2 regions of the Thauera sedimentorum genome follow, and region 2 is predicted to be linked to the other one. Evidence: predicted binding sites of a transcription regulator. Region 2 holds the regulator's gene; the other holds the start of a gene.
What was found. The regulator FNR, encoded in region 2, switches genes on or off when oxygen is low (the NO sensors DNR and NnrR bind a similar motif). The targets are predictions, from matches to a motif close to TTGANCTAGNTCAA.
Positions count from the first base shown of each region.

Region 1 (4,161 bases), on a different contig from region 2:
GTGCGCTGCCCGACTCCTCCCTGGTGGCGCGGCGCATCGGCACCTTCTTCATGGTGACCTGCGGCGCGCCGTCCTACCTGGAGCGCCACGGAGTGCCGCAGCGCATCGAGGACCTCGCCGCGCATCGCGCGGTGAGCTACTTCTCCAGTCTCACCGGGCGTGCATTCGACTGGGATTTCGTGGTGGACGGCGAGGTGCGCGAAGTGAAGATGGACGGCGTGGTGTCGGTAAACGACGGCGACGCCTACCTGGCCTGTGCACTGCAGGGCTTCGGCCTGGTGCAGATGCCGCGCTTCATGGCGCTGCCCCACCTGGAGTCCGGGGCCTTGCGCGAGGTGCTGCCGCAATGGAGCCCGGCGCCGATGCCGATGTCGGCGGTGTATCCCGCCAACCGCCACCTGTCGCCCAAGGTGCGCGCCTTTGTCGATTGGGTGACCGAACTGTTCGCCGCATGCCCGTTGCTGGGCGGCTGCAGCGCGGTGGACGTGTGCTGCAGCTACGAAGGCAAGCCCGGCGGCCACACCCTGCGCGCGGTGGCCGAGCAGCACAACCTGGCAGAAAGCGCCTTCTAGTCCCCGAGCGGAGCGTGTAGGAGCGGCCTTGGCCGCGATGCGGCGGTTCGGGGTGGTAACCAGTGCCGCATCGCGGCCAAGGCCGCTCCTACAGGGGGCGGATCAGTTTGCCGGCAGGATGCGGAAGACCGCGGGGTCGTCCCAGTGCTCCAGCAGGATGCGTTCGACGCGCTGCTGCCAGAGCTGGCCGAACAGGCGCTGCTCGGCGGCAGCGGCTTCGCCGCGAATGCAGCGCCCCATCAGCGCGGGCATTTCGGCGGCTGGCGGCACCAGGGAGAGATCGGCCTGGGCGTCCACCGTGGCGCCGTTGTCCAGCCGGGTGAAGCGCAGCGCGAGGGGCTGTTCCTGCGCGAAATGCTGCAGGTCGCGGCGCACGAAGCGGCCGGCCAGGCCCTTGAAGCCGCCGGCCTGGGCGGCGCCGCTGAGCAGGCCGAGCACGGCGGCGGTGACGCCGGTGACGCCTTCTTCCAGCGGCTGGGCGAAGTCGATGCGTACGCCGCCGCGTTCGGGCAGTTCGCCCGGGTAGAGCGCGGTGAGGGCCTGGCAGCCCAGGGCGTAAGCCGAGGCCACGGTGGGGCAGGAGTGGCCGGCGAGCTTCACCGCGTCCTCATAGCCGTAGTCGAGGATGCCGTGCTCGGCGGCGCCGAGGAATTCGGCCAGGGGGTCGTACAGGCGCAGGCGGGGGACGCGCGCGAAGAAGGCGGGCAGGGTCATGGGGTTCCTCTCGGGGGAAAGTCAGGACGGCTCTTCGTCCGTCTTCGGCTTCTCGTCTTCCACTTCCAGCCCCCAGTCGCCGTAGGTGTACCAGTCCTCGCCCAGCAGTTCGGCCGGGTGTTGGGTGCGCCCGGAGCCGTTGCCGCAGCCGAGCGAGTCGGCCGGGCAATACTTGTCGCAGCCCCAGCAGATGCGCTCGGGGTGGCGGGGATGGAGGGGGAATTTCTTGGCCATGGGCGAGCCGGCGGGTGGCGGATCGATCCCGGCAGGGTATACCGCTCGTCCGGCGGGGCATTGATGGCGGTCAAGCGGGGCCGGCCGGCGGAGTGTCGGATTCGTTCAAGACGGCGCGCCGTGCGGGGGGGTAGGCTGTCGCTCGTCATTGCATCGATACGGAGTCCCGCCATGAAACTCGGCTACACCATCCTCTACGTCGCGGACGTCCCGCGCACGCTCGCCTTCTACGAAGCGGCCTTCGGCCTGGAACGCCGCTTCCTGCACGAGAGCGGCGACTTCGGCGAACTGGAGACCGGCGCCACCGCGCTGGCCTTTTCCTCGCGCCGGCTGATGAGCGAACTCGGCAAGAACCCATCGACGCCCGATCCGCACGCGCCGTGCTGCGAGATCGCCTTCGTCACCGAGGAGGTGGGCGTAGCGGTCGAGCGCGCGGTGGCCGCCGGGGCGGCGCTGGTGCAGGCACCCGCGCAGATGCCCTGGGGGCAGACGGTGGCCTATGTGTCCGACCCGGACGGCTTCCTGGTGGAGTTGTGCACCCCGGTGGCTCAGGCGTAGCCCGGTTCGGCGGCCATCGTCAGCAGCGCCGGGTCGGCCCGGAAGCGCGCTGGCGGGCAGCCGAACCAGCGGCGGAAGTCGCGGCTCAGGTGGGCCTGGTCGGCGTAGCCGTGCTCGGCGGCGATTTCGGCCAGCGGTAAGTTGCCGGCCAACGCGGCCGCGGCGCGGCGTGCGCGGGCGAGGTTCTTCCAGTAGCGCGGGGTGCGCGCGGTGGCCTGCAGCAGCAGGCGCTCCAGGCTGCGTTCGCTCACGCCCAGCGCGCGGCTGGCGGGGGCGACGCCGGCGCTCGACGCCAGGACCTGCAGCGCCTCGGCCAGGCGGTGGTCCACCTGCACGTGTTCCTCGATGCGCGCGCCGAGTTCCAGCGGATCGTCGGCGTCCAGCCGGCGGGCGGCATCGAGCAGCGCCGCCTCGTCGATGCTCACCGCGGGATGGAAGCGCAGGCCGGCAAAGCGTTGCCCGGCGCGCCCCGGCACCTGCAGCGTGCCGTCGGCCAGCGGCGAGACGAACCAGTGTGGCGGGCTGCCGGGCGCATGCACCACGATGAGGTCGCGGCAGCCGTCGGGCAGGACCGCGGAGCGGGTGTCGCAATCAAGGCTGAAGCGCCAGTGGCGCAGGGCGATGGCCGGCAGGGAAGCGAACGTGTCCATGCTGCATTGTATGCAGGGGGCGCCGACGCTGGATGGCCCGCATCGCGCGAACCTGCCGTAGGAGCGGCCTTGGCCGCGATTCGGCGGTGGTCCCATCCCAGGCCGCATCGCGGCCAAGGCCGCTCCTACAGGCTCTCCGGCGCCAGGGCTGCCCAGCGGCAGCGGTGCGTGGCGTCGCCTGGTTCCACCGTGCCGCACAGCACCAGCGCGTGCTGGCCGCGGCCTAGCTGCAGCGCGGCCAGTTGCAGCATGCGCGGCCAGCGCAGGGCTTCGTCGCCGGTCCACGGCAGGTAGAGCGCGGCGTCCAGCGTGGGCAGCAGTTGCTGCAGGGGAATGGCGGCGAGCGCCGCCTGGGTGGCGAGGAAGTCGAAGGGCAGCGGCGGTTCGTTTCGCAGGCAGAGCTCGTCCAGCACGGTGGCGGTGGCGGCGCGCACGCCGGCGCGCGAAGTCCACAGCACGCCGGTGCTGCCGCGGGCCGCGTCCGCCGGCAGGGCCGCGAGGCAGGCGTGCACGCCGGCGACGGTGAGCTCCACCTGTGCGCCGGCACGGCGCAGCGGTGCGCCCACGGCTTCGCGCACGCGTTGGCGCAGCGCCGGCGGATCGAGGTCCAGCGTGAGGTCGGCCAGCAGGACGGTGCCGGCGGGCGCCTGCAAGGCGGTGGTCATCGCGGCGCCTCTGCGTGGGTGAGGGCGAGGGCGGCGATGCTGCCGCCGAAGCCGATGAGGTTGAGCAGCAGCCGGCGGGCATCGCCCGTGCCGGCGGCGAGCAGCGCGGTGGTCTCCGCCAGTGCGCTGGCGCCCAGGGTGTGGCCGAGCTGGGGCTTGAGTGCCACCAGGGGCGGCAGATGCTCGCCGAAGACCGCGGCCAGCGCGCGCGCTTCCGGCTCGTCGGTGGCGGCCAGCCCGCCGCGGTGAGGCTTGAGCAGGTCGATGTCGCGGGGTTCGAGGCCGGCGGTCTGCAGCGTGCGGGCGAGCAGTTCGGCGATGCGCGCGCCGTCGGGCGCGGGGCCGGTGGGCGAATGGCCGTCCACTCCCAGCGCGCAGCCGGCGATGCGCCAGCCGCTGTCGGCGGCGATGGTGGCGTCGTCCGCGGCGCACAGCAGCACGCCGGCCACCGCTTCGCCCAGCACCAGCCCGCTGCCGGCCGGGGCGCCGGCTTCGGCAAGCAGGCCGAGGCCGGAGAAGCCGGCGATGCTGATGTCGTTGGTCAGTTCCACGCCGAGCACGACGGCGCGCTCGATCCCGCCGCTGGCGATCAGCCCTGCGGCCGCATCCAGCGCGGCGAAGCCGGAGGTGCAGGTGGTGGAGAACACCCAGGGCGTGCCGTGCAGGCCGAGCCAGCCGGCCACGTCCTGCGCGAAGGCGGCGGCATCCACCGGCAGCTCGATGCGTCCGCTGGCGCGTGCGGCCTCTTCCAGCGCGCCGGCCTGCAGC
Region 1 is NZ_JACTAH010000002.1:249,419-253,579, reverse strand. It holds gene IAI53_RS10980 (LysR family transcriptional regulator) at 1-572, shown strand, start outside; gene IAI53_RS10975 (hypothetical protein) at 675-1,286, opposite strand; gene IAI53_RS10970 (DUF3079 domain-containing protein) at 1,308-1,520, opposite strand; gene IAI53_RS10965 (VOC family protein) at 1,692-2,078, shown strand; gene IAI53_RS10960 (AraC family transcriptional regulator) at 2,069-2,728, opposite strand; gene IAI53_RS10955 (hypothetical protein) at 2,854-3,393, opposite strand; gene IAI53_RS10950 (beta-ketoacyl synthase N-terminal-like domain-containing protein) at 3,390-4,161, opposite strand, start outside.
Region 1: the regulator FNR is predicted to act here: its motif matches at 1,581-1,594, upstream of IAI53_RS10970 (DUF3079 domain-containing protein).

Region 2 (4,161 bases):
GTTGCGGGTGATGTCGCGGAAGCGCTTGAACAACAGGCCGGCGAGCAGCAGGTTGGGCAGCGTACCGAGGCCGAAGGCGAGCATCAGCCCCGCGCCGCGGGTCGCCGAGCCGGTCACCAGCGCGGTGGCCAGCACGCTGTAGACCAGTCCGCAGGGCAGGAATCCCCACAGCAGTCCGAGCGGGTAGCCCTGTGCCACCGAGCGCGCGGGCAGGAAGCGCCGGGTGAAAGGCTGAACGCGCCGCCAGATGTGGTGGCCGGCACGCTCGACCGGCGCCAGCAACTGGGTAAAGCCGGTGAGATACAAGCCCAGGGCAACCAGCATCAGGTTGGCCAGTACGTACAGGCCCAGCTGGATGGGCATCACCTCGTTGTACAGCATGCCCACGGTACCGAGCGCGCCGAGCAGGCCGCCGATCACCGTGTAGGTGGTGATGCGCCCGAGGTTGTAGGCCAGGTGGATCGGCCATTGCCGGCGGGTCTGCCCGGGCACCTGCACGGTGAGCGCGCCGACGATGCCGCCGCACATGCCCACGCAGTGGGTGCCGCCGAGCAGGCCGATGAGGAAGACGGCGATATAGCCGGTTTCAGGCATTCGGAAGAGCCGGAAGATGCATCAGGGCAGGCATTCTACGCCGCGCGGGGCGGGATCAGATCACCTTGGAGTAGCGCGCCCGCTCGCGGTCGGCGCGCAGGTAGCGGTCGAACACCATGGCGATGCCGCGCACCAGCAGCCGCCCCGGGGGCAGCACGCTGATCCAGTCGTCCTCGATCTTCAGCAGGCCGGCCTTCTCCATCTCGCGCAGGTCGGCGAGTTCCTCGGCGAAGTATTCCTTGAAGTCGATCAGGTGGGCGATCTGGATGGACTCGATCGACACCTCGAAATGGCACATCAGCGCCTGGATGATCGCGCGGCGCAGCAGGTCGTCGGCGGTAAGCTCGATGCCGCGCAGCACCGGCAACTCGTCCTGGTCGAGGATGTCGTAGTACTCGTCCAGGGTCTTGACGTTCTGCGCGTAGGTCGGCCCCACCTTGCTGATCGCCGACACCCCGAAGGCCAGCAGGTCGCACTCGGCGTGGGTGGAGTAGCCCTGGAAGTTGCGGTGCAGCCGCCCCTGGCGCTGGGCGATGGTGAGCTCGTCGTCCGGCTTGGCGAAGTGGTCCATGCCGATGTACACATAGCCCGCCTCGGTGAGCCGGCGGATGGCCAGTTGCAGGATCTGCAGCTTGGTGTCGGCGGTGGGCATGTCCACCGAGTTGATGCGGCGCTGCGGCTTGAACAGCTGCGGCAGGTGCGCGTAGCTGTAGAGCGAGATGCGGTCGGGAGAGATCTCCAGCACCTGCTCCAGCGTGCGGTTGAAGCTGATGATGTTCTGCTTGGGCAGGCCGTAGATCAGGTCCATGGACACCGACTTGAAGCCGGTGGCGCGCGCGGCGTCGACCACCAGCTTGGTCTCGTCGAAGCTCTGCACGCGGTTGACCGCGACCTGCACGTCATGGGCGAAATCCTGCACGCCGACGCTCATGCGGTTGAAGCCGAGGTTGGAGAGCATCTCGACGGTATCGAAGTCCACCTTGCGCGGGTCGACCTCGATGGAATACTCGCCGTTGGGCACCAGCGTGAAGTGCTGGCGCACCGAGTCCATCAGCTGGTGCATTTCCTCGTGCGACAGGAAGGTGGGCGTGCCGCCCCCCAGGTGCAGCTGGGTAACCTGCCGGCTGCCGCCCAGACAGGCGGCCTGCATCTCGATCTCCTTGGCCAGGTACTTGAGGTACTTGGCCGAGCGCCCGTGATCCTTGGTGATGATCTTGTTGCAGGCGCAGTAGTAACAGATCGTGTTACAGAAAGGGATGTGGAAGTATAATGAAAGCGGTTTGCCGAGACCGCCCACTGCCCGCTTGGCGAGCCAGTCGCGCAAGGCCTTGGCGTCAAAGGCTTCGACGAAGCGATCCGCCGTCGGGTAGGACGTATAGCGCGGCCCGTTGATGTCGAAGCGGCGGATCAACTGGGTGTCGAAGACGAGTTCTTTCTGATTGCTCATGGTCGTACGGGGCGGCAGTCTGTTCCGTAAGATCGCAGAAAGCCGTAGTTTTGTGGTTGACGTGGATCAACGAGGCTCCGTTGATCCCGGTGAGAGACGGAGCTGTTTATCTTGCAAATGAAGGCGACGGTGCCGATCTCTGTGGCAAACCTCAAGGCCGCCTGCTCTCAGTGTAACCTGCAGGAGCTGTGCCTGCCGTTCGGGATGTCGGAAAACGAGATCGACCGCCTGGACGAACTGGTGGGCGCCCGTCGCAAGATCAAGCGTCAGCAGCACCTGTACCGCGCCGGCGACCTCTTCGAGGCGATCTACGCGATCCGCGCCGGCTCCTTCAAGACCGACGTGCTGCTCGAAGACGGCCGCGAGCAGGTCACCGGTTTCCAGATGACCGGCGAGATCCTCGGTCTGGACGGCATCAGCACCGAGTTCCACACCTGCAACGCGATCGCCCTGGAAGACAGCGAGGTCTGCGTAATCCCCTACGGCAAGCTGGAAGAACTCTCGCGCGAGGTCGAAGGCCTGCAGCATCAGTTCCACAAGGTCATGAGCCGCGAAATCGTACGCGACCACGGCGTGATGATGCTGCTCGGCTCGATGCGCGCGGAAGAACGCCTGGCGGCCTTCCTGCTCAACATGTCGCAGCGCTTCACCGCGCGCGGCTTCTCGGCGGCCGAGTTCCACCTGCGCATGACGCGCGAGGAGATCGGCTCTTATCTGGGCCTCAAGCTCGAAACCGTGTCACGCGCCTTCTCGCGCTTCCAGGAAGACGGTCTGGTGGCCGTGCAGCAGAAACACATCCGCATCCTGGACATCGCCGGCCTGAAAAAGCTGCTGCACCATCAACCGGCCGGCGGCTGAAGCGCGGAGCGAGCACCGCGCAACACCGCCATCGGCCCGCGCAGTAGGTTTATTCGCACATTCTCAGCCCTGACGCCGGCGGGCGACCATGGTCTCGCTCAAGGCGGCGACGTCCTCGTCAGTCAGCAGTTCGCGGGCGTAGGGCAACAATTCGCCTTCCTCGCGGGCGATGTGCTGATGGTAGCGGCTGGCGAATTCCTCGACCTGCTCCGCGGTCAGCTCTGCCGCTTCTCCCTGTGCAATCGCCGCCAGACGTTCGCGCATGAGCGCCCAGGCGGCGAACATGCGCTGATGGTCGGCGAGGATCCAGTCGATCAGCGCCTGCAGCTGCGCGCGACGCGGCGCATCGACCCGTGCGAGCAGCACCGGAAAGAGATCGTCTTCCTCGTCCATGTGGTGATTGACCGCAGCCAGGTCGAAGTAGCGCATCACCGCGCTCGCCGCCTGCTGTGCCTGCTTGTCCGCACCATGAGCGGGCAGCCAGGCGGCCAGGCGGGCGAGCGTCTCGAGCTGCCCCTGCAGGCGGCCGTGACAGGCTTCCAGCATCTCGAGCGGGGTTTCGAATCCGGGTGCGACCGGGATCAGTGAATCGCTCATGTCAGTGAGCTCCTAAATAGACCAGAAAACCGGCGGGGCTCTTGAGCAGCGCCACGGACACTATCCACGCATAGACCGCCAGCGCCGCCAAGAACGCAGCCGCCCTGAGCGCCAGGGTGCGCCCGCGCCGCAAGGCCACCGCGCCAAGCACGATGTAGGCGAGCAGGCCGATGACCTTGGCCGTGACCCAGCCGGCGACGAAAGGGTACTGCCCGATCATCACCGCCATCGCGATGGCCGACAGCAGCAGCAGGCTGTCGACCACATGGGGCAGCACCCGGGTGAGACGATGTTCGAGCAGCGCACTGCCGGACAGCATCCACGCGCCGCGCAGCGTGAACCCGAGAATGCTCAGCACCACACAGGTCACATGCAGGTGTTTGAGTGCGAAATACATGGTCTTATCCCGGCCGTCCGTCGGCCCGCGGACGCAGGTAGATGGGCAGGTAGCGCAGCGCCCAGGTCACGAAGATGCCCAGCCAGCCGGCTACCGCGGCCAGCATCAGCCAGGGAGAGAGCACAGCGGGCGCAAGGTCGGCGAGGATGCGCAGCAGCACGACCCCCTGCATGGCGAGGAACAGCGACCAGGTCAGCTGGTCGGCCGCCAGCGGCTGGCCCGAATGGCCCAGGGTGACCCGCGACACCATGCCGAGCACGATGGAGCC
Region 2 is NZ_JACTAH010000001.1:329,915-334,075, reverse strand. It holds gene IAI53_RS01475 (sulfite exporter TauE/SafE family protein) at 1-594, opposite strand, end outside; gene hemN (oxygen-independent coproporphyrinogen III oxidase) at 650-2,041, opposite strand; gene fnr (fumarate/nitrate reduction transcriptional regulator Fnr) at 2,159-2,899, shown strand; gene IAI53_RS01460 (hemerythrin domain-containing protein) at 2,963-3,496, opposite strand; gene IAI53_RS01455 (SirB2 family protein) at 3,498-3,893, opposite strand; gene IAI53_RS01450 (NnrS family protein) at 3,898-4,161, opposite strand, start outside.